Regions from separate parts of the Rhodococcus sp. MPR-R1B genome, predicted to be linked through region 1. Evidence: riboswitches for the same ligand, from Rfam matches in the RefSeq annotation. Region 1 holds a riboswitch; the other holds the start of a gene.
The links. Region 1 has a riboswitch for cyclic di-AMP ahead of AC1Q61_RS14625 (C40 family peptidase). Riboswitches for the same ligand answer to the same signal wherever they lie in the genome.
Positions count from the first base shown of each region.

Region 2: another riboswitch for cyclic di-AMP. It lies ahead of AC1Q61_RS04040 (transglycosylase family protein); the one in region 1 lies ahead of AC1Q61_RS14625 (C40 family peptidase).

Region 1 is NZ_JBXAFO010000009.1:28,759-40,527, forward strand. Features, by position in the region: gene qcrB (cytochrome bc1 complex cytochrome b subunit) at 1-1,272, opposite strand, end outside; gene qcrA (cytochrome bc1 complex Rieske iron-sulfur subunit) at 1,332-2,474, opposite strand; gene qcrC (cytochrome bc1 complex diheme cytochrome c subunit) at 2,471-3,322, opposite strand; gene ctaE (aa3-type cytochrome oxidase subunit III) at 3,387-3,998, opposite strand; gene AC1Q61_RS14605 (hypothetical protein) at 4,126-4,614, shown strand; gene trpD (anthranilate phosphoribosyltransferase) at 4,741-5,832, shown strand; gene AC1Q61_RS14615 (Lrp/AsnC family transcriptional regulator) at 5,841-6,116, opposite strand; gene AC1Q61_RS14620 (DEDD exonuclease domain-containing protein) at 6,195-7,955, opposite strand; cyclic di-AMP (ydaO/yuaA leader) riboswitch at 8,479-8,657, shown strand; gene AC1Q61_RS14625 (C40 family peptidase) at 8,672-9,229, shown strand; gene AC1Q61_RS14630 (C40 family peptidase) at 9,554-10,606, shown strand; gene AC1Q61_RS14635 (peptidase MA family metallohydrolase) at 10,681-11,769, shown strand, end outside.
Region 2 is NZ_JBXAFO010000002.1:279,484-291,252, forward strand. Features, by position in the region: gene AC1Q61_RS04020 (TetR/AcrR family transcriptional regulator) at 30-680, shown strand; gene AC1Q61_RS04025 (hypothetical protein) at 1,105-1,230, opposite strand; gene AC1Q61_RS04030 (helicase-associated domain-containing protein) at 1,318-3,642, opposite strand; gene AC1Q61_RS04035 (hypothetical protein) at 3,703-3,891, shown strand; gene AC1Q61_RS04040 (transglycosylase family protein) at 3,975-4,538, opposite strand; cyclic di-AMP (ydaO/yuaA leader) riboswitch at 4,547-4,756, opposite strand; gene AC1Q61_RS04045 (YncE family protein) at 5,152-6,549, shown strand; gene AC1Q61_RS04050 (YccF domain-containing protein) at 6,643-7,032, opposite strand; gene AC1Q61_RS04055 (hypothetical protein) at 7,066-7,293, opposite strand; gene AC1Q61_RS04060 (cold-shock protein) at 7,509-7,922, shown strand; gene AC1Q61_RS04065 (DUF2771 domain-containing protein) at 8,011-8,505, opposite strand; gene AC1Q61_RS04070 (MFS transporter) at 8,505-10,199, opposite strand; gene AC1Q61_RS04075 (glutaminyl-peptide cyclotransferase) at 10,269-11,099, opposite strand; gene AC1Q61_RS04080 (DUF3027 domain-containing protein) at 11,138-11,769, shown strand, end outside.

The DNA of each region.
Region 1 (11,769 bases):
ACGGTCACTGCGCTGCAGGCCGATGCAGAACCGGTACGTCACGAAGTACGCGATGGGCGGAAGGATGACCATGCCGATACGGCCGATCCACGTCATTGCGTTCAGCGAGATGTGCAGGTGGTACGCGATGATGTCGTTGATGCAGGAGATCGTGAGCACCAGGTAGAACGCGATGGACATCGCACCGATAGCGGTACGGACCGGCACGTCGCGCGGGCGCTGCAGGATGTTGTGGTGAGCGTCGTCTCCGGTGAGACGCTTCTCGATCCACGGGTACGCGATCAACAGTGCGAAGACGAGGCCCATGATCAGGGCGACGGCGAACACTGCAGGGATCGTGTACCGGTTGAACAGGTAGATCTCCCACGCCGGCCACAGTCGAGCAAGGCCGTCCGTCCACATCATGTAGATATCGGGCTGGGAACCTGCCGAGACCTGTGACGGGTTGTACGGACCGATGTTCCACACGGGGTTGATCTGGAACAGACCACCGAGCAGTGCGAGCACGCCGAAGGTCATGGCGAAGAACGCGCCACCCTTCATCGCGAAGACCGGGAGGATGCGGACGCCGACGACGTTCTGTTCCGTACGGCCGGGGCCGGGGAACTGCGTGTGCTTCTGGTACCAGACCAACGCGAGGTGGCCGGCGATCAGAGCCAGGATGATGCCCGGGAACAGCAGCACGTGAGCGACGTAGAGACGCGGGATGATGAGGTCGCCGGGGAAGTCGCCGTCGAAGATCAGCCAGTGCATCCAGGTACCGACGATCGGGATACTCATCGTGATACCACCGAAGGCGGCGCGGAGGCCGGTGCCCGAGAGCAGGTCGTCGGGGATGGTGTAACCGAAGAAGCCTTCGAACATCGCCAGGATGAGCAGCAGGCAGCCGATGACCCAGTTCGCTTCACGTGGGCGACGGAAGGCGCCGGTGAAGAAGATGCGAGCGAGGTGAACGATGATCGACGCCGCGAACATCAGTGCAGCCCAGTGGTGAATCTGGCGAACGAAGAGACCGCCGCGCACCTCGAAGGAGATGTTCAGGGTCGTCTCGTAGGCGCGAGACATCGTGACACCGCGAAGCGGCTGGTATGCGCCCTGGTAGACGACGTGTGCCATCGACGGATCGAAGAACAGCGTCAGGAACACACCGGAGATCAGCAGGATCACGAAGCTGTAGAGCGCGATCTCGCCGAGCATGAAGGACCAGTGCGTCGGGAAGACCTTGTTGATCTGCCGGCGCATGCCTGCGGCGAGGTGGTAGCGGGAGTCCATAGCCTCCGCTTGTCCAGCCGCTGCCGCGCTGATCTTGGACGGTTTGGTTGTTGTTGTGGTCACGGTCGACGCTCCCAAAATGCCGGGCCGAGTGCTTCGATGAAGTCACCGTCGGCGACCAGGAAGCCCTCTTCGTTCACTGTAATAGGCAACTGCGGAAGTGCGCGAGCAGCGGGACCGAAGATCGGCTTGCCGTAGGTCAGTGCGTCGAACTGCGACTGGTGGCAGGGGCACAGAATACGGTTGCTCTGCTGTTCGTAGAGCGAGGTGGGGCAACCCAGGTGGGTGCAGATCTTCGAGTAGGCGAAGTAATCGCCGTAGTTGAAGCTTTCCTGGCCCTTACGCTTGGTGACACGCGCGGTGTCTTCCGTGCGGAGGCGGATGAGCATCACCGAGTTACGAATGCCGCGCAGTGCTGCGAGCAGAGCGTGCTCGTCGCCACGGTCGGACTCGCGGAACGGGAAGACCGTTTCCATCGAACCGGCATCGAGATCTTCCGGGCGAACGAGGACGATGTCCTCGGGACGGCCGGTGTCACGACGCAGGTAGATGGTCTCGCCCGGGTAGTTCGGGGTCCAGCCGGACACCCACAGAGGTGAGTCGTCGCCCTTGGCCCACGGGTTCTTGATGAGTCCGCCGAGGGGCATGACCATCATGACGCCGAGTGCGCCGCCGCCGAACATCAAGCTGCGCTTGATGGCCTTGCGGCGGGGGAGGGTGGACGTCTCGAGGGTGTCGCCGAGCTCGGCGACGATCGTGCGACGATCGACCTCGGTGGAACCACCGTCGTGGCGGTCCTGGATCGAGACCTCTTCGGGGATGAACTTCTTCGTGAACTGAACGGCACCGATGCCGACGCCGAGGATCGCCAGACCCATGGTCAAGCCGATCAGCGGGGTGTACAGGCTGTACTTGCCGTAGTTCTCGTCACCGGCGCCTGCGTACTCCCAGGGCCAGAACAGGTAGATCGCGATGAACGCGATCGCCGAAACGCCGGCGAGGCCGAACCAGAAGGCGACGTTGCGCTCGGCGCGCTTTTCCGCCCTGGTGCCCTTTACCGACCAACGATCACGGCGGTAGACGACATCGACGCCATCGAGATTGGTACCCAGCTTGACCAGGTCGTCGCGTGACATCGCGTCGAGCTCTTCATCTGTGTACTTCTTAGGCGTATCGCCGCCATGCTGGCCAGCGTCGCTCATGACCTTGCTCCGATCCACAATGCTGCACCGACGACAGCGATGATTCCGACGGCCCACATGGCGAGACCCTCAGAGGCCGGACCGAGGCCACCGAGCCCGTACCCACCGGGGTCCTTCGACTCGCCCGACGACTTGACGTAGGCGATGATGTCCTTCTTCTCCTCGATCGTCAGCTGACGATCCGAGAACTTCGGCATGTTCTGGGGACCGGTAACCATGGCAGCGTAGATCTGCTGCTCGCTGGCCGGATCCAGGACCGGGGCGTACTTGCCCGAGGACAGTGCGCCACCGCGGCCGGTGAAGTTGTGGCACGACGCGCAGTTGAGCCGGAAGAGCTCACTGCCGCGTCCGACGTCGCCACCGCGCAGCGAGGACTGGGCGATTTCGCCGTTCTCGTCGCGGATGAGCGTCGGGCCGCCGCCGTTGGCCTGGATGAAAGCGCCGAGGGCGTCGGTCTGCGCAGCATCGAACTTGGGGTCCTTGCGTGCAGCCTGGGCCTCGTTGCGAGCTGCCGGCATACGACCAGAGGAGACCTGGAAGTACACGGCTGCTTCGCCGACGCCGATGAGGCTGGGACCGCGGTCCTGCACGCCCTGCAAGTTCGCGCCGTGGCACGTGATGCATGACGTGTCGTACAGCTGCTTGCCTTCACGAATCAGGGCTGCTGAATCGTCACTGGCGGTCGCAACCTGCGGAGCTGGTGTCAACGCCGAAGCGAGGAAACCTGCGCTGATCAATCCCATCATCAATACGAGCGCGCCAGTGACGCGCCGGCGGATTTTCCGCTGGCGACGCGACTTCGCGGCATTCGCTGAGTTATCGGATGCGGGAGGGGGGGATGAACTCATCTGTATCCCTTTGGTATGTCGGGACGGAACTGGACGTCAGGGGCTGCCTGGGGCGTACAGCTGATTAACGGATGAAATAAATCGTGGCAAACAGCGCGATCCACACGATGTCGACAAAGTGCCAGTAGTACGAAACAACGATCGCGGCGGTGGCCTGGGCGGGCGTGAACTTGCTGACCCGGGTACGTGCGATCAAGAAGACGAAGGCGATGAGACCGCCGATGACGTGCAGACCGTGGAAGCCGGTGGTCATGTAGAACACCGAGCCGTACACGCTGCTCGAAATCGTGGTGCCCTCGTGCACGAGGTGGTAGTACTCGTAACCCTGGCCGGCGACGAAGAACGCCCCCATGACCAAGGTGATGGTGTACCAGCGACGAAGTCCGAAGACGTCGCCACGCTCAGCCGCGAAGACACCCATCTGGCAGGTGAACGAAGATGCGATAAGCACCAAGGTCACCGGCACGGCCAGATACAGGTTCAATTCGGTTGGCTCCGGCGGCCAATTTCCGTTCGCCTGAGCTCGTGCCACGAAGTACATGGCAAAGAGCCCTGCGAAGAACATGAGCTCACTTGACAACCACACGATGGTGCCAACGCTGACCATATTCGGCCGGTTCAGCGAGTGCACGCGTTGGGTGATTGCCGATCCTGAAGTCCCTACTGCGCTCGTCACAGACAGAAGTATGACGCTTCGTCGTAAGAGACGACCACTCGGGTCCACCATCGGCGCGTCGCTCGGCTCGAGTTCGCGGGATCGGGCGGCGAACGCGCTGGTGGCGTGGTCGGAATATGCTGGCGCGATGGCAGCTACACACAAGAGTAGACCGTGGTTCCTGAGAATTTTCGGCACGAAGATTCCGACACCGCTCGATGCAGGGCGGTCGGATCTGGTCGTCGTTGCCGAAGGCTTCGACGACGCCGAGGCGAGCTCGACGGCTCTCGAACGTGCCGCCTCCACCGAGCCGGAGTTCAGGGCGGAGTCCGAAGTGGTTCTGCGGCATCATCTCGACCTCCCGGAGGGCTCGGTAGCCGATGCCGAGAGCATCGTCGCCCAGGACGGATATGTGCGAGGCGTGGGTCGGCCCGAGGACGTGACTCCGGTGGTCGAGAATTCGGTTCGCGTCGTCTTCGAGCGTGTCCAGGTGCTTGACGCCCTGCATTGCTCCCAGGAGCGGTCACGAATGGCCGGTCTGGCGCAGCGACTCGGTGGTTCGGTCGCCGGGTGGGACGCGCTCCAGCCCCCGATACTTGCGGAGGCGCCGCCCAAACGCGGTCGCAGAAAGTCCTGAGCGGCCCTATTCGGTTTCCTCCTTACCTCACTGACTAGGCTGCGAGGGTCATCGGCAGCACAAAATGGCAGCGCGAAACGACAGCTCGAAATCCAGCCCACTTGAACGACAGGGGACCAAGGCACTATGGCCGGCACCGACGCATCCAACGCCGTGAACGTCGATTCGAGTGCAGTGGTGCGGTCCTGGCCGTTGATTCTCGGTTTGCTCACGGACGGCAGTGACTTGTCGGAAGCCGACAGTCGCTGGGCTATGGGCGAGATCATGTCGGACAACGCCACCTCCGCTCAGATCGCTGCTTTCGGGGTCGGTCTGAAGATGAAGGGAGAAACCCCCGCGGAGTTGGAAGGGCTCGCCGCCGCGATGCTCGAACACTCCAGGCGCGTGCCGGTCGATTCCGACGTCGTCGACATCGTCGGCACGGGTGGTGACCGCTCCAACACGGTGAACATCTCGACGATGGCCTCGATCGTGGTTGCCGCGTCCGGTGTGCGAGTTGTCAAGCACGGCAACCGCGCTGCTTCGTCCAAGAGCGGTGGCGCCGACGTGCTCGAGGCGCTCGGCGTTCGCATCAACCTCGGGCCGGAGCAGGTTGCGAGGTGCGTCGAAGAGGTCGGCATCGGCTTTTGTTTCGCGCCGGTCTTCCATCCCGCACTGCGCTTTGCGGCGGTGCCTCGCAAGGAAATCGGCATTCCGACGGCATTCAACGTGCTCGGTCCACTGACCAATCCGGCTCGTCCGCGTGCCGGGCTGATCGGGTGCGCATTTCCGAAACTGATCTCGGTCGTCGCGGGAGTCCTTGCGCAGCGCGGCAATTCGGCGTTGGTGGTACGGGGAGACGACGGACTGGACGAACTGACCACATCGACGACGTCGACGGTTCACATCGTCGGCGGTGGAAGTGTGCGAACTGTCACGCTGGATCCGCGTGACCTCGGAATCGACCGCGTTCCTCTCGAAGAGTTGCGTGGAGGCGACGCCGAAATCAACGCCACCGTCGCCAGAACGCTGCTTTCCGGGCAGAAGGGGCCGGTCCGGGACGCGGTCCTGCTGAACGCGGGAGCAGCCATCGCGGCATTCAACGGTGTCGGCGACGATCTCGAGAGTGCGATCTCTGCCGGGATGACTGCAGCCGCTGCCGCGATCGACAGCGGCGCGGGCGCTGAACTGCTTCACAAGTGGGCGGCGCTCACCGCCGAGCTGGCCGACCAAGCCTGATCGAGGGGCTATTCACCCAGCGAGAAACCGGCCTCGACGTCTGCGCTGGAGAATGACTGGAACGCAATGTGTGTGGCGGTTCGGAGAACGCCGGGCACCTTGTTGATTCCTCCGGTGACCACGTCGGCGATCTGGGCGTGGTCACGCACTTTCACGATGGCGATCAAATCGACGTCACCTGCGCACGAGTAGACCTCGGTCACTCCGGACAGGTCGGCGACGGCCTGCGCGGTTTCCGGGATCCGAGCGGACTCGGCGTGAATCATGACGATGGCGTTGATCATTTCTCTCCTCGATTTCCCTGCGGGTTGTGATGACCCGGCGGTTTCGATCGAGCTTAGGGGTGCCGCCCCGCCGTTACGTCATCGATGTTCGGATTCGGTTCCGGCTCGGGCGAGTCGGCACCAGGCTTCCCACTTGCCGGCGCCGCTCACAGGTTCGACGTATCCGGATGTCGCCGACACGATTCGGACACCGTCCGACGAGAGCCACCTTGCGATCAGTCCCAGTTCTTCGGGTGACGCGCCGCGGAACGGGGCGTCGTCCGGTAGGACGGTTTCGGCCGCCGCGGTGATGGCGTCGACGACGGGCATCGGGTGAGTCCCACGTCTGGCGAGCCCGGCGGACGCGAGACGCCCGGACCGGATCACCGACAGCTCCCAGCCGCCGTCTCCGGTGGGGCGGGCGAGAACGAGTTGTTCGATCGCCGCGACTGCAGCGAGTCGCTGAGTGCGCCGCACTGCGGTGGCGACTGCGACCGTTCGGTCACGCAGACGCGCAGCATTCTCGAACAACGCGTGTGCGGACAGCTCGTCGATCCGGGCCTGCATCTGTTGGAGGGGAGCGTCGTTGGTTCCTCGGAAGAATCCACGCACGGCCTCAGGGGCGGCCGCGTAGTCCTCTGCGTTGATTTCCGGGGTCCAGGAGGCTGGACACGCCCCCAGTTCGCGAGCGGGGCAGTCAGGGCCGTGAACGGCGCCGCGTCCGAGACGCTTGGTACACGTGCGCAGACGACTGAACTCTGCGACGGTGTCGGCGACGTCGACTGCGTCGGCGCGAGAGGTGAACGGGCCGATCGAATCGGCCGTGGGCGTGCGAACCACGGACAGTCTCGGAAACGCCTCGTCGGTGAGGGTGATCCACCAACCTCGCTTGGGAAACTTGGAGCGACGGTTGTACGGCGGCGCATGCGCGCTCAGCAGTCGTAGTTCACGCACCCCGGCCTCGAGAGCGTGCGCGCACTCGACATGGTCCACACGGGTGGCCAGCGCGACCATTTCCTTCATCCGGCCGCGGGTCTCCGAACCGGTGAAGTAGTTGCGGACGCGGCGTCGAAGGTCGGTAGCAGTTCCTATGTAGAGGGCTTCGTCGGAAGGACCGCGGAAAAGGTAGACACCGGGGCTTCGCGGCAGGTTTGCGGCGAAGGACCGTTTGGCCCGTTGATGCGAGGAAATGTTGGGCAGGTAGTCGACTAGTTCGCTGTAACTGTGGACACCCTGGTTTCCGACCCTGTCGATCAGTCCGTGGAGGACGTCGACGGTCGCACGCGCGTCGTCGAGAGCCCGGTGCGTCGGCTGGGTGGTCACTTGGAAGAGATGGGCGAGTGCGGAGAGCTTCACCGAAGGTGCTTCGTCGCGTGTGAGTACGCGCCGGGCGAGTTTGACGGTGCACAGGACACGGAACGCAGGCCACGGGCGCGCGCTGCGTGACGCCGCTGCTTTGAGGAAACCGATGTCGAACGGCGCGTTGTGTGCCACCAGCACCGCGCCCTCGGCGAACTCGAGAAAAGCAGGCAGGACACGTTCGATGGGAGGTGCACCGATCAGCATGGCTGTGGTGATTCCGGTCAGTTCGACTATGTACGGCGGAATCGACCGGCCGGGGTCGACGAGTGTTGCCATTTCGCCCAGTACCTCGCCGCCGCGGATCTTGACGGCGCCGATCTCGGTGATGGAGTCCTGGTCGGCGCTGCCCCCTGTGGTCTCGAGGTCGACGACGACAAATGTTGTCTCGCTCAGCGGTGTGTCCAGTTCGTCGAAGCTCAGTTGCCGCCCGACGTCGAACTTCTCCCCGTCGGAGAACGGGGGCGGAGACGGAAATTCTCGGGCCGAGGCGGGACTCACACCGCAGACAGTAGAAGTACCCCCCGACACGAATTCGAGAGTGCAGACACGGAATCCGACCCGCACGGACTTCCGTTGCGAAAATCGGTCGATGAACGCCCGACAAAAGTAGGAGAGACGAGGATCACACTTGCGGTGGGAACTCGCGAATGTGGACGCGCGCCTACTTGTGAGTAGGGCGAGTCGAGGGGGTCTTCGGTGCGTCTGTCGACGGCTGAAACCGCGTCCGTGACCGGAACAAGTTCTAGTTTCAAGTAATCATCGTTGAACTGCATGGAAGATCGGATTGTCGGGTTTGGTGAGCCTTGGCAGTGGGTAGCGGGCGCGGGTTTGACGGCCTGGAGTGGGTCGCCGAACCGACCTGTTGTTATCTCCCCGTGACCCGCCGGGCGTATCGCGGGCGCGGCACCGCGATTTCCGGCGAATCGGGCGCGATTGTCACGAAGCGGTCGACATCGTCGCGATCATTTCGTAACCTTCCTGAGACCTAACGAAGTCTTGCCGGACCAGACAGGACCGGCATCGTCAGGAACCGCCTAATCGGGATCTCCGCGAGGAACCCGAACCGGGAACCCAAGTTTCCACTGGGGTGAATCCCGCCTGGGGTGCAGCACGCAGGATCGCTGCAGACCACGCGGGTAGGGCTGATCTTCCCAGCCCGAACCCGTCAGCTAACTCGGTCGGCGGATGAATGGAAGAAATGGAGCACCCCTTAAGTGGCGTCACAGAGTTTCAAGCGTTCAGCGCAGTTGGCAGTAGCCGGCGCGCTCGCAGTCGGAGCATTCGCTGCAACCGCTGCACCTGCCTCGGCAGACCCCATCACCATCCCCGGCGTCGGCACGTTCGAGGTTCCGGGCGTTTCTATTCCTCAGTTGCCGGTCATTCCGGGCATCACCGACATCGCACCGGCTGCACCGGCCGCTCCCATCTCCAGTGTTGGTGAGCAGGCAGTTCGCGCCGCAGAGAGCAAGCTGGGCTCCCCGTACGTGTACGGCGCAGCCGGCCCGGACGCATTCGACTGCTCCGGTCTCGTTCAGTGGGCATACAAGCAGGCCGGTCTCAACCTGCCTCGCACGAGCTACGACCAGGCTGCAGCCGGCGTTGCCGTCGCACAGTCCGATCTTCAGGTCGGCGACGTGATCTCCTTCTACGGCGGATCGCATTCGGGCATCTACGCCGGTAACGGCAATGTCATCCACGCGTCGACCGCTGGTCAGCCCGTGAAGCTCGCTCCGGTGTCCTCGATGCCGTACGACGGCGCTCGCCGTTACTGATTTCTGAACACGCTCGACGGCTGTCTCCGGTAGGCAGTCGGAACGATCCGCCGCTGTGATGCGGCGGAGCTCGGGGGAGCTCCGGATCTTCGAATGTGGGCCTCGAATCTTCGATTCGGGGCCCACATTTTCGTTTCGCGACAATTCGCCCGGTACTTCACCCCGACACGCCTACCGGCGAGTAGACACAAACGTATGCCGTTCCGTAACCTTATCGAGACATTGCGCGGCCGAGACAGGTACTGTGGATAGTTGACAGCCAGCTAACAGATCGTCGACCGGCCCCGGTCGGCGTCGCTTCACCGAGACGGAGAGTTGCATTCCGTGGTTTCATCGAAAAACAACAGTCGAGTACGGGCCGCATTGACAGTGGGAGTGCTGGCGTTCGGACTCGTTGCAGGGCCTTCGATGCAGGCCGGTGCCGACCCCGTCATCACCAACCCCACCGAGGCGCTCGACAAGCTCGGTGAACTCTCCCGGGTTTCCGAGCAGACCAACGAAGCGCTGCACAACGCGCAGATCGACCTCGACGCGAAGCTGGCAGTCGCGAATGATGCGGACGTGCGATCGGCAGCCGATCAGGGTCTTCTCGACGCGGCTTCGGCGCGCGTCGCCGAGTTCGCTCCGGCGGTAAACCGTATTGCCACAGCGAATTACCAGGGTGCGCGAACCAATCGCCTCTTTGCGTTGATGGTGAGCGACTCGCCGCAGCAGTTGCTCGACCAGATGTCTGCGCTCGACGTGATTTCCAACGACGCGGCAGTACAGGTCTCTCAGTTCAACCAAGCCACTGCCGATGCGCGTGCCGCCTCGGAAGCATCGAAGCGATCGGCCGAAGAAGCGCGAACCGCCGCCGATCAAGCCCGCGCACTCAGTGACGATTTGCAGCGCAAGCAGAGTGAACTGCAGACGCAGATCGCCGACGTGACCAAAGCCTTCCAGAATCTCACCGACGACGAACGTAACCAACTGAGCGGTACGCCTTTCCCGCCGGATGTCGATCTCAGCAAAATTCTGGCTAACTTGACCCCTGGCTCGGGTGCTGCTGCTCTGCAGGCAGGCCTCACGCGGATCGGTGACCCGTACGTCTGGGGCGCGACCGGCCCGAACGAGTTCGACTGCTCAGGTCTGGTGGTGTGGGCCTACAAGCAGATCGGAAAGACTCTGCCGCGATCGAGCCAAGCGCAGGCGCAGGGCGGTGTACCGGTGTCGAGGGACCAACTACAGCCCGGCGACGTCGTGACGTTCTACAGCGACAACTCGCATGTCGGCATCTACGCCGGCGACGGAAACATTCTGCATGCGTCGACGTTCGGCGTACCGGTGAAGGTCCAGTCGATGGCAGGCATGGAGTTCTCCACTGCGCGTCGTTACTGACGGCTTGCTGCGCCTGAGTGGCGTGTGGCCAGCCGCCGTGAAGCGTCGAGTCGAGTTCTCCTACACTCGGCACCGTGCCGACTGAACCGATGACGACGCCCGACGTCGGCGCAGATCGACCACGCCGTTGGGAGTATCCGGCCCTCGTGGCGCTCGGTGTAGCCGTGGTGCTCGTTCTGGGCCTGACGATCTTCCTGACGAACAGGTCCGATTCCGACGAAAACGCCGCCGCCGAACAGGACGCGGAACGCAGCGCTCAAGTCCAGAGCTTTCTCGATGCATGGGCCGCGGCTCAGATGTCCGACGATCCGTCGGGGCTGGCGAAGTTCGTCGACAGTTCCGCCGCACCCGGTGTGCTCGAGGCGGAAGTTCGACGAGCCACTGCAGCGGGAGCGCTCGAATTCTCCGACTGGGGATACGAGATTCCCAGCGGCGGCCTGACTCCGGCGCCGCGAACCGGTGCGCCGGGCGGAGACGTCGAAGTATGGAATGCGCAAGTTCTGTTGCGGTACGCCCTCGACGGCGTCGACGCATTGCCCACGCGCAAGGCAGTGTCCATGACACTCGCGAAACGCGGCGATCAGTGGTCGGTTCTTGCGGACGGGTCGATCGTCGGACTGGACGGCGCCCGAACGGCGGGCGAATCCTGGAACGGCCCCTGGGACTTCGGCCCGCTTGCCGTCGCCGAGAATTCTGCGGGTAACGCGCTGGTGATCGGCCACCCGGGTCAGCAGGCGTTCGTCGACGCTTTGGCTGCCGATGTGGACTCAGCCATCGAGAACACGACGCAGTTGTGGGGGCCGTGGTGGTCCGAGCGCGCGGTGCTCATGGTGGCGGGGTCCGCTGAGGAATTCACCGCACTGGTCGGCTCCCATCACGACGGCGCTTCGATTGCCGCAGTGTCGGTCGCGGATGCGACGGCGGACGGGTCTTCCGACGTGAGCGGCCAGCGGGTGGTCTTCTCGCCTGCCGCGGCTTCGAGGTTGACCGACATCACCAGGCGAACGGTGTTGCGCCACGAACTGATGCACATAGCCGCCCGATCGAAAACCCGTGACGGGTCGCCGATGTGGGTATTGGAAGGGTTTGCCGAATACGCGGGAAACCGTGGATCCTCGCGGGCCTGGGGTGAGATCGCGCCGACTCTGGCGGCAGCGGTACGC
Region 2 (11,769 bases), on a different contig from region 1:
TTTGCCGAGCCCGTGCGAAGCTCGTTCGTATGACCGACTCCCGGCAGAACCGTCAAGGCGACGCGACGCGTCTGCGTTTGCTCAAAACTGCTGAACGGCTTTTCGCGACAGAGGGATTGGATGCAGTTTCGCTGCGCTCGGTCAACGCCGCGGCCGGTCTCGGGCCGTCATCGGTCCACTACCATTTCGGAACCAAGGACGATCTGGTCGCAGCGGTGCTATTGGACATGGGAACGTCGGTGCGAGATCAGATCAGCGCGAACGTGGACGCCCTCTCCGCCGACAAGACGCCGCCGACGGTCGAGGCGCTGGTACGGGCCGTCACTGCGCCCTACAAGGCATTGCTCCTTCGCCATCGCACGCGGGGAATGCGATGGATCAGAATCGTCACGCAGATCTCGCAGCCGCAGATGTCACGACCGGGCCATCCAGCCCTCGAGGCGACCGAGCTGCACCTGCGTGAACATCTTCTCGACCAGGTCCGTCGTACTTTTCCTGCTACCGATCCCGAACGGCTCGAGACTCGCTGGGCGATTGCCTTGATGGGCTTCCTCCAGGCGTTGAGCCGGGCGGACGATTGGAGCGGAAGTGGCAAGCCGCTCGCGCCGGAGCGGCTTGCCGACTTCTACGAGGACCAGGTCGTCTTTCTGGTGGGTGGTGTGCGGCAGTTATTGGGGTGAGCGCCTAATCGATGCGTCTCCTATTTCTGCGCGACCACTGACTTCCGCATTTCCATTACATGAGTAATAGCTTCGGAAATTCCGGACCGGTAACCGATATTCTTTTCGGAATCACCCGGAGTGGAATCAAGCTCCGATTCGAGTCTCGTTTGAATGCGGTCCAGGGTATGGATTGTTCTTTTCACGATGGTTGATTCTCTTTCTGCGGTAAATCCGATAGAAGTATTCCGGATTGCCGAGCGTGTTCGTCGAGGACGCAGAGTGAAGCGAGGGTCATGCCCGCTGCGTACCCGCGCGAGCGTGCGTCAGTTCCTCGATTACGTGACTTGAACAGGTTGAACGTTTCGTGCAGGTGCACGAGGGTGTCGGTGGAGGCAGGCATTGGTCAGCTTCGCAATCAGCTCGTCTTCTCTGGACTTTGCTGTCAGCTCCGCTTCCGCTTACGGATGAACTCGGAAGACTCCGCAGTTTTCGCCCGCTTCTCCGCGCGGCGTTCCTTGATCGACTGGGCGGGTTTCTTCATGTTCTTACCCGGCGCCTTGTCAGCCATTGTCGCTCCTCATTTTTCGAAGTGGCAATCACAAACTGACCTCGACCATACTTCATTTACAGAAAAAAGCCAGTTGCTTCTTTTTTGCTACTTTTTTCCGGAGTCGACGGGGCTGACGGAAGTAATTCGGTGCAACGTGAAACGGCGAACCGCGCCGCTCGCGGGGTCGAAGGCGTCCAGCTGTCCGCCGCCCACGCTGACGGGGTCGACGATGCGATGCGTCGCGACCCCCTGGGCGTCGACGTAGCCGATGTTGACGCTCGAATTGTCTCGGGCCGCCGTGGCCAGCAAGGCGATGGTGGCGGCGTTGTTCTCCCGTGAACCGTCCGTTCGCACTCCGCCGCGGCCGGGGGCGGAAGCACGGTCTCCGGCCCGCATCGTGCGGACCAACGACGCCAGCTGATCCGCCGACGGGCTCGCCGGCATCCTCGACGCCGGTCGGCTGCGACGGTTGGGTACACGTGCCCCACGTGGGCGGAGATCGACCAACGTGCCCGAAGAGTCCTCACCTGCCGGCGCGAATCCGGCGGCTCGCAGCTCGGTCAGGACTTCGCGGAGAGGGGCCTGCGAAATCGCGACGGTGGGAGCCAAGGCGCGCAGTGCCAACGGCTCGGCCACTGCGGATGCGAGGACCTCCGCCAGCAGTGACGCGTCCTCACATCGAATGAACGACGCCGCCACTCCGGCACGCAGTCGTCCGTGTCGACGGGCGACATCGTCGATCAAATACGAAAGTGATTGGGGGACAGGAGTCTTCGATTTCGAAGCGAACATCGCATGCAGTTCGGTGGCCGTCAGACCGGCGTCGAGCGCACGACGCACGCTGTCCTCGCTGATGCGGTACATGGACGCCGATCCGGCCGACTCGATGTCTGCGACCAGGCTCACCTGCTCGAGCAGGTCCGGTACCAGCGGGCCGGGCGCAACCAGAGTCAGATCCGCCTGGACCAGGATGTAGTCGATGGGCTCGGGTAGCGCGGACTGCATTTCGGCTTCGGCGTCCCCGCCGTGCAGCAAGGCTCGTCCAGGTGACGACAACGCGCCGCGGGCCACCAGCCCGAGAGCGGCGGCCTCGTCCAGAGTCCGCTCGATCGCGAACGTCCGCAGGCGCCCGCTCCATCGCGGGCGTCGCCACGCCAGCAGCCGACTTACCTCGACGGCCGACGCGGTCTGGCCGCTGTCGAGTTCGGAGAGCAGCCCCAGAATGGCCTGACGATCTCGCGGAGCCGCCGGAGCGCGGCCCTCCTCGGACAACGCCGCGATCGGCTTGTCGGTGGAATCGCGCAGCCCGATCATCCACGGGACTCGAGGTACGTCGACCCAGGCGGACGCCAGGACCTCCCACCGTCGCGCTGTGGATGCGTTCAGCCAGCCGTCGACCGCAAGCGTGGGCGTCCAGTATTCGTCCGCGTTGTCCGAGACCGGCGCCGGATCTGGTGTTCCACTGGCGATGAGTCCGGCTGCCGAGAGCAACTCGACAAGTAGGCTCACGCGCGCTTCGTCGAGATCGGCCGTCTTGGCCACGCGTCGTAGTTCTCGAACGCCGAGCCCACCGGCTCGCAGTGCGGGGGCCGGCGCTGCGCCCAGAACAGCGATCACGTTCTCGCATTGGCGTACCAACTCGAGCGCCTCGCCGGCTGCTGCGGCGTTCACGTCCGCCGGCTTGAGTTTGTCGCCCCCGATGACAGGTGCGGTCAGCGTCGTCGGATCGAAAACCGGCTCGCCGCGGATGACCTGACGAACCGTCGCCGGAAGCTCGACGGTCTGCTCGTCGAGCCACCGCAGCAGGCCGGCCGCCAGCAGTCGTTGAACCGGGCGCTCAGGCGGCGTTCCGGGGGCAGCGTCGCGGGTGCGACCGATCGGGCTGGAGTTGGCGAGTGTCTCGAGGAGATCCCGCTCGCGGGTGTCCAGAGCGTTGAGCGCAGCCGAGATCTCGGTCTCGGTCATCGCCTCGGCAGGTTCGAGGGCGCGCCCCACACGCCACGGAATCATCCCGATGACTGCCGGGACGACGCTGATGGGATCGACACCCCAGATGAGGGCGGACGCGCGCATCTTCGACAGAGACTTGTCGACGGCCTTCTTGGTGACCTTGCCCTTGCCGGTCAGGGCGCGTTCGGCGATCGCACTGTTGAGCTCCGCCCGCGTCATCGGAGTTTCCTCGGCGCCGGCCAGTGCCAACAATTCGAGAAGACCGAAATCGAGGGTGTCGAGTTCGTCCGCGGCTCGGCTGACCGACGCGCGTTGCTGTGCCCGACCGCTGAGAACCACCATCGTGCTCGGCGGCGGTACGGCCAGATCGGGGCGCAGACGCAGCAACTCCGTCAACTCGGCGTCACTGCGCGCCGAGAGCCAATCGGTCAGACTTTCGGCTGCGGAACTGCCCGCCGGGGTGCCACGTGTTTCGGTCATCAGGTATCAGATTAGAGACCTGGTCTGTACGGCGTAACGGCGTCCTGTCAAAATGACTTCGTGGCCAACAATTCGAAGCAACACTATGTAGATCCAGGATGGCCGGAAACTGCAGACGGAGATCACGCAGTGACCGAATTGTCATCGACCCGCGCAGGTGGACTTTCACCCTTCGGCGAGGACACCACCTTTCCGGTTCCGGTGGAGTCACTTCCTTACGTACACCCGCACACCGTCATCAACCGATAACAACTCGACACGAAGAAGGCCCGCACCGAATCGGTGCGGGCCTTCTTGATGTTCGAGCGTCCGAGCGGACAGTCTTGCCGGTGTTACTTGAGGAACGACTTCGCGGTGTCGGCGACTGCGAGGATCTGCGGGTCGACCGGGATGCCGTTGGCCTCGGCGAATGCGATTGCCTGATCGATGGCGTCGGCGACCGGGTGTGCAACGGTCTGTGCGACCTGCTGCGCCGGAGCCGGAGCCGCCTGAGGAGCCGTCGTGGCCGGAGCGGAACGCTCGGTGGCGCCGCTGCTCAGCCCGAGGCTGGAGGAGCAGGACGGCCATGCGCCCCAACCCTGGTTTGCGAGAACACGCTCGGCAACAACGATCTGCTGCTCGCGAGTGGCCTGGTTTGCGGTGGCTGCGTACTGTCCGCCGCCGTGTGCGTTCCACGTGCTGGGGGAGAACTGCAGTCCGCCCTGGTAACCGTTGCCTGTGTTGATGGCCCAGTTTCCGCCGGCCTCACACTGGGCGAGACGATCCCAGTCGGAGTCGGGGGCAGCGTTTGCGGTTCCGGTGGCTGCAATTCCTGCTACGCCCATGATGGCGCCGGTGACGGCGACCTTGGCGACAGTGCGGCCGGTGGTGGTGGGCTTGCGATGGCGTCCGCTCATGATGGTCGAAATCCTCTCCACACGCGCCTGCGAGGTCAGCTGTCGGGTTCGGGCTGAGAGGTCGCCCGGCCTCGCCTTTCCTGGCTGGAAAGGGTCTGGCTTCACCCCAAGATTCGGTCTTGCGATCGAACCGGTGTCCACTGGAGAACTTTTCTGTTCTCACAGAGGACTTTGGGTCCCCCGTCCTCGTCCCTGGAATGCTCTGTCGGAAGTCCGGTACCCGCGGGACAAGGCTTGGCGCGGCGGGCCGGAGGTGGCCGAGTTTCCCGGCCGAAAACGACGGTAACGGCTCGAGTCGCTCGTGTCACCATTTGATAACGCGGCGTGGCGAAAGACGTACAACGCGTCACACAAAGCGCAGGAGACTCTTCCCAGGTAGGTGGGGGTGCCCGAGTGAATGTCCGGTTGTGTCCGTTCCGTTATTCATCCGTAATGTGAGCAAGGTCACACGTTATGCGGAAATAGAATTTCGGGCGATTGAGAGGTGCGTCGATCCGGACCCAAGGTTGTGGCCCGTGTCTCAACATCGACTATGAAACTTAGGTTAGGTTTGCCTGACTTGCCTCGCTTGGGCAGGTTTCGCAGAGTCTTCCAAAGAAGTAGGGCACCCCTCATGAAACTGCAATACCGTCGGCGTGCGGTCACCGCGTCACTCGCCGTCGCCGCTGCTGCTGTCGGCCTGGCCGTCACTGCTCCCGCTGCACACGCCTCACCCGAGGATCCGACACACGGTGTTGTCGGAAGCTATTCCGCAACCCAGCCCGGCGACATCGTCGTCGACTCGGCAACCCACCGCGGATACATCACGCAGTACGGCGGACCGACCAGCTCGTTGTCCGTCGTCGACACGAACACCGGCAAGTCCGTCGGCACCATCGACGGCGTCGTCGGTTACCCGTCGGCACTTGCCGTCGACTCAGGCCTCGGACGCGCATACGTGTCCTCCTCCTACGGCGGCGCGATCTCGATTGTCGACACGAAGACCGGGAAGGTCGAAAAGACGGTCACGCTGAGCGAGAAGAACCCCGACGGCTCGCGTCCGCAGATCAACGATGTCGTCGTCGATCCCACAACACACCGCGCGTACTTCTCGGACTACAAGTCCGGCAACATCCGAGTCGTCGACCCCAACGCCGCCGACGCCGTGTCGAGCATTCTGGTCCACAAGTCGGCAACGCCGACCAAGCTCGCCTTCGACAGTGTCCGCGGCTTCCTCTACATCGCGGACACCAACTTCTTCGACGAGAATTACGGCCGCACGCTGTGGCAGGCGGACGTACGCAAGGGCGGAGCACTCAAGTCGATCGTGCGTGCCGACAACCTCTACCCGGTCGACGTCGATGTCGACACGAACACCGGCAACATCTACATGACCGACACCCGGGCAACCAACCTGTGGGCGATCACCCCGGCCGGCGCGGTTCTGTCGAAGACCACGCTGTCTCCGACCGCGATTCCCAACGGCGTGGTCGTCGACGCTGCGGCAGGCATTGCATATGTCGCGGACGTCATAAACGGACACCTGTGGTCGGTCGATCTGACGACCCGCGCCACCACCGCTCTGACCGATACCAAGGTTCCGGTACTGGAGAAGGTCAAAAACCTCGCGCTCGACACCTCGACCGGCGCCATCGCGTCGACGACCAACGGGGGCAAGGTGACAGTCGTTGCTGCGTACCCGCTACCCGCGACCGTCGAATTGCCTGCCGCTCAGGTCGGTAAGGCGTATTCGCAGAAGCTCACTGCCGCCGATGCGCGCGCAACCTTTGCACTCACCAGTGGCACTCTGCCCGGCGGACTGTCCCTCGCACAGGACGGCACCATCTCGGGTACCCCCACCGCCGTCGGCAGCGTCACCGTCGAGGTCACTGCGAAGAGCGTGCTTTCGCGTGCTTCGAGCGTGACCATCGTGGTCTCCGAGGGGCCGGTCGGCCCCGTCGATCCGGGCAACCCGGGAACTGGTACCGGTTCGCTCGGTAACCTCCCCGGACTCGGTAGCCTCGGGCGCTGATCCGACCTGATACGAGAGAACCCGACCACGGCAACTGCTGTGGTCGGGTTCTTCGGTCTGCGAGGCCGCTTTTCGCGTAACGCGATCGACGACTTATGCGTAATTCACCCGGTCCACGTCGACGATCTCCTTGCCGAGCGGCATCAGCGAGATCGGAATCATCTTCAGGTTCGCGACCGCGAGCGGAATTCCGATGATCGTGATCGCCATCGCGACGGCGGTGACGATGTGTCCGATCGCCAACCAGATACCGGCGATGATCACCCAGATGACATTGCCGATCATCGAACCGACACCAGCGGTCGGCTTGTCGACGACGGTCTTACCGAACGGCCACAGTGCGTAGATACCGATGCGGAATGCCGCGATTCCGAAGGGAATCGTGATGATGAGGATGCAGCAGATGATGCCTGCGGCGAAGTAACCCAACGCCAGCCAGAAGCCGCCGAAGACCAGCCAGATCACGTTCAGGAGGATTCTCATGGTCAGTGACCTTTCGGTTGGAGGCGGGAGTGATCAGCGCACGCGTCGACCGGATCTGAGCGTGTAGACGATGGCCAGGAGGAAGCCGATCGGGCACGCGAGTGCTACCAGGTACAACGCCAGGCCGGGTGGGGTGTCGCTGAAGATATGGACTGCGAAGATGGCCACGATCGCCAGGAATCCGACGATGAACAGTGCCATCGCCGTACGGAACAGACCGTTTCCGGTGCCGGAAGTGCGCGGGTTCGGTTGATGGTCCACACCTACGAGGATAGTGCCTGTAAACCTGGGTGCCGACCCGGGTTCGTCACAGGTAGACTGTTAACAGACTGCGCGCCCCGCTGAAGCAAGTGTGGGGCGCGTTCTTTTGCATTCTTCCACCGGAAGCGATGCGAGCAAGGCCATGAGGCTCTTCCGAGAGCCTCCCGAGCACATTGGGGCAGACGCCCCAGTCGAGTGATGAGCAGGTGAACGCGGTGCCGACCGGCAAGGTGAAGTGGTACGACGTCGAAAAGGGTTTCGGCTTTCTGTCGCAGGAAGAGGGCGAGGACGTCTACGTCCGTGCTTCCGCTCTCCCCGAGGGCGTCGAAGGCTTGAAGGCCGGCCAGCGCGTCGAGTTCGGAATGGCTGCGGGCCGCCGCGGTCCGCAGGCACTGAGCCTGAAGGTACTCGAGCCGGCGCCGTCGTTGCGCGGCGCGACGGCGACGCGTCGTGAGCCCGTCGAGCGTAAGCACACCCCTGATCAGTTGCACGGCATGGTCGAGGACATGATCACGTTGCTCGAGGCGAAGGTCCAGCCGGATCTGCGCAACGGCAAGTACCCGGACCGTAAGACCGCTCAGCGGATCTCCGAGGTCGTCCGGGCCGTCGCTCGCGAGCTCGACACCTGATCGCTCGATACGAGCTGCCGTACACGGCTTCGAAACAAAATGCCCTGCACACCAATCGGTGTGCAGGGCATTTTCGACGTTCCGGGGATCAAGCGGTCTTGATCGACCAGATCAGCAGTCCCTGTTCGCTTCCCTCACCGACGGCGAGGTGGATTTCGACGCCGACCAGTTGCTTGACGGGATCGCTCGAAGACTCGACCGTCACTGCCAGGGCCTCGCCGGGCTCGAAGACTCGGGGCTCACCGGTCTGGTTGCCGTCGGCATCCTCGTAGACGGCGAGCAGTGCCCACTGCGCATCCGAGACGTCCGTCGACAACGACAGCTGCAGCGGGTAGCCCGCTGGAACGTCGAGTGCGTAGATGTCGCCCACCTGGGCGCACTGGGACAGGTCGATGGTGCAGAAACCGGCAGGGTTCGTTTCGATCGTCTTGCCGTGTGCGTATGCAGTGATGACCGGTAGCTTTTCGGGGTCGTCGTTGATGTTCTTGATGATCACGAAAAGAACGGAGACGTAAGCAACCAGTGCCACCACCATCAGGACACTGATCGCTGCCACGATCTTCTTTGTTCTCGAGCGCATCATCACTGCGGAGTACTTCCTTGTCCTCGGTTGGATTTACCGGTGTAAATCACTTCGGTCACTTCTTGTTCGGCCAGATCGGGTCGCTTCCCGCCGAGGCCGGGCAGGAGGCTGCTTCCTCGGTAGCTCAGGAAGGTCTGCAGAAGCCCGATCGTCAGGAACACCGATACAACAGTGAACCCGATCCAGTATTCGGTCGGAAGCAGAACCCCCAATGCGCCGCCGAGTACCCAGCTCAGCTGCAGAACCGTCTCGGATCTACCGAATCCGGACGCGATCGATTCCTCGGGCAGGTCGTGCTGGAGTGACGCGTCGAGTGAGACCTTGGCGAGTGCGCTGGCGGCCGATGCGATGAGCGTGGCAAGCGCGGCCGTCATGAGGTTGTCCGTCAGCGCTGCGATCACCGCGATGATCCACACCGACGCAGTGCACCGGAGCACGATCAAGGCAGGCCGGCCGAGCTTGAGGCGCGCACCCGTGGCATTTCCGGCGAAGTTACCCAGACCGGCTGCTGCGCCGACCAGGCCGAGCATCATGGCCTGCTGGAGCGGCTCGTGATCGGTGCGTGATTTGGCGACGAACGCGATGTAGAGCGTCAGGAAGCCGGTGAGCACGCGAATGGTGCCGTTGCCCCAGAGTCCGATGATCACGGCGCGTCCGAGAGGCTGACGGACCTTGGCAGGTTTGGCGTCCGGCTGCGGTGGGGCGCTGCCGGCGTGATGCGCTTCGTCCGGGTGGTAGGTGATGGTCGCGGGTACCTCACCCTCGGTGACCTCGACCCACGACGGGATTCGCATGCTCAGATATGCGCCGAACACGGTGACGGCGACCGCGAACCACAAGGCGCCGGTGGAACCGAAAGCGAGCGCGAGCGCACCTGCGACCGCGCCGGCCCCGATCGTTCCACCGATCAGCCCGAAGACCGTCAGACGCGAATTCACGCGCACCAGGTCTATTTCCGGTGGTAGGACGCGTGGTGTCACTGCGCTCTTGAGCACCGAGAACGATTTACTGAGCACCATCATGCCGAGCGCGGCCGGATAGAGGATCCAACTGTCGAAGTTGAAGACCAGGATCACCGCGAGGAGCGTCCGGATTCCGAACGACGACGCGAGTGCGATGCGGCGTCCGCGCTGCAACCGGTCGAGCATGGGGCCGATGAGCGGTGCGATGACCGCGAACGGTGCGATCGTGATCAGGAGATAGAGCGCGACCTTGGTCTTGTCCTCGCCCGTCGCCGCCGAGAAGAACAGGGTGTTGGCCAGAGCGACGGAGATCGCCGCGTCGGTCGCGTTGTTCGTCATCACCGCGTAGGTGAGAGCGGTCAGACCGGACTTGTCCGCGCCGTCGGCCTTCGCCGCGCGCTGGAAGGTCGCGATGCCCTTGTTCGTCAGTTCGCGGCTGCGCATCGCTGCGACGCGAGTGACGGTGAGCTTGCGAGGCATCGGTGGAGCCTTGGGAGCGTCCGCCCCCGGCGTCTTCGAACCGGCCGCGGATTCGGAGTCTCCCCGCGATTCGGGAATCGGATGCAGCGGTGGCAAAGGCGTGCGACGGGCAGCGGGACGGGCCGAAGGTGGGTAATTGTCCGGGCGGGCCGCGGGTGGGTAATTGTCGTAACCGGGGTGCACCTGTTGCCCCTCCGGCTCGTCGTGGATTCGCCGAGTTTCGGGGTCGTAGGGTTCGCGCGGTCCGGTCACCACTCAATTCTGTCCTAGTGTCGGCGCGGCTACCACGCACACCCCTGCGAGTCCTGTGTCATGTCGGACTCAGTTAACAAAACGGACTTCGAACATCTGCGGCCAATACTTGCCGGTGAGCAGGAATCGATCGGTACCGGGAATCTGCGCGATGCCGTTGAGAACGTCGACGGTGCTGGTCGATCCGTCCGCGACGAGTTCTTCGCGTAGCGGCGAAGCGTCGTACACGTTCGTGACGCTGCCGTCCGACGGGTCGATTCGGACGACGGTGTCCGTGGTCCAGACATTGGCGTAGACGGAGCCGTCTTCGGCGCATTCCAATTCGTTCAGCTTGCCGACGGACTCCGAAGATCTGGTGACGTCGACGGTCGAGATCGGCGCAAAGGTTTCGGGATCGCGAAAGGTCAACGTGGCCGAACCGTCGCTCGAGACAATCCGATCCCCGAGCGAACAGATTCCCCATCCCTCGGTGTCGAGTGGGAACCGCTCCCGTTCGGTCAAGGTGTCCTTGTCACGGGCGATGGCAACGCCGTCTTTCCAGGTGAGTTGCCACAGTGTGTCTCCGGCAACCGTGATGCCCTCACCGAACAACGGCGGGTCGAGATCGGCACGCGCAACTTCCGGTCCCGAAGCGGGGGACTGCTCGTCGGAGATCTCGCTCGAGCGCACCCAGGACTGCCCGACGCGTCCGGTGCTTTCGTACAACCGGTTTCCGTCGATCTCGAGGCCCTGCGTGAACGCGTCGGGATCGTGCGCGGACACTCGAACGATCTCGACGGAGCCGGTTTCGGACGTGAGGTTGTCGGGAGCGCCGCGGGAATCGGAGCACCCCGCCAAGGCCGACGCGACCACGGCGACCACTGCAAAAGTGCGCACGGAATTGGCGTGTGACCTACTCATCTGCCCAGCATGGCAGCCCAGTGCGTTGCGGACTTGCGGTGGTGCGGCAAACTGGAGGAGTGAGTGTTGCTACTTCTCCAGAGCGTGCAGTGCCGCGCCCAGTACTGGCCGATGCGGTCGAGCTTGCCCGAAAGGCAGTCGTCGACCTGCATGAAGGCGGTGTGGGGGCATACCTCGGCGTGACGTCGGAGGACGAATTTGCCGCCACCCATCGATTTGCAGCAGACATTCCGGGATACCGCGGTTGGCAGTGGGCGGTTGTCGTCGCTGCCGGACCGGAGGACACCCACGCCACGATCAGTGAGTTGGCGCTGTTGCCGGGTCCCGACGCGTTGGTTGCGCCGGAATGGCTGCCATGGGATCAGCGGATTCGTCCCGGCGATCTGTCCGTCGGTGACCTACTCGCCCCGCCGGCCGAGGATCCTCGCCTCGTTCCCGGCTACGTCGCCACCGGTGACCCGGAAGTCGACGAGGTAGCTCTCGAAATCGGGCTCGGCCGCAAACAGGTCATGAGCCGCGAGGGCCGACTCGATGCCGCGCAGCGTTGGTTCGACGGTGACTTCGGCCCGGAGTCGGAGATGGCGAAGGCCGCGCCGTCGACGTGTGGACTGTGTGGATTCTTCCTTCCACTCGCCGGTTCGCTGCACGCAGCGTTCGGTGTGTGCGGAAA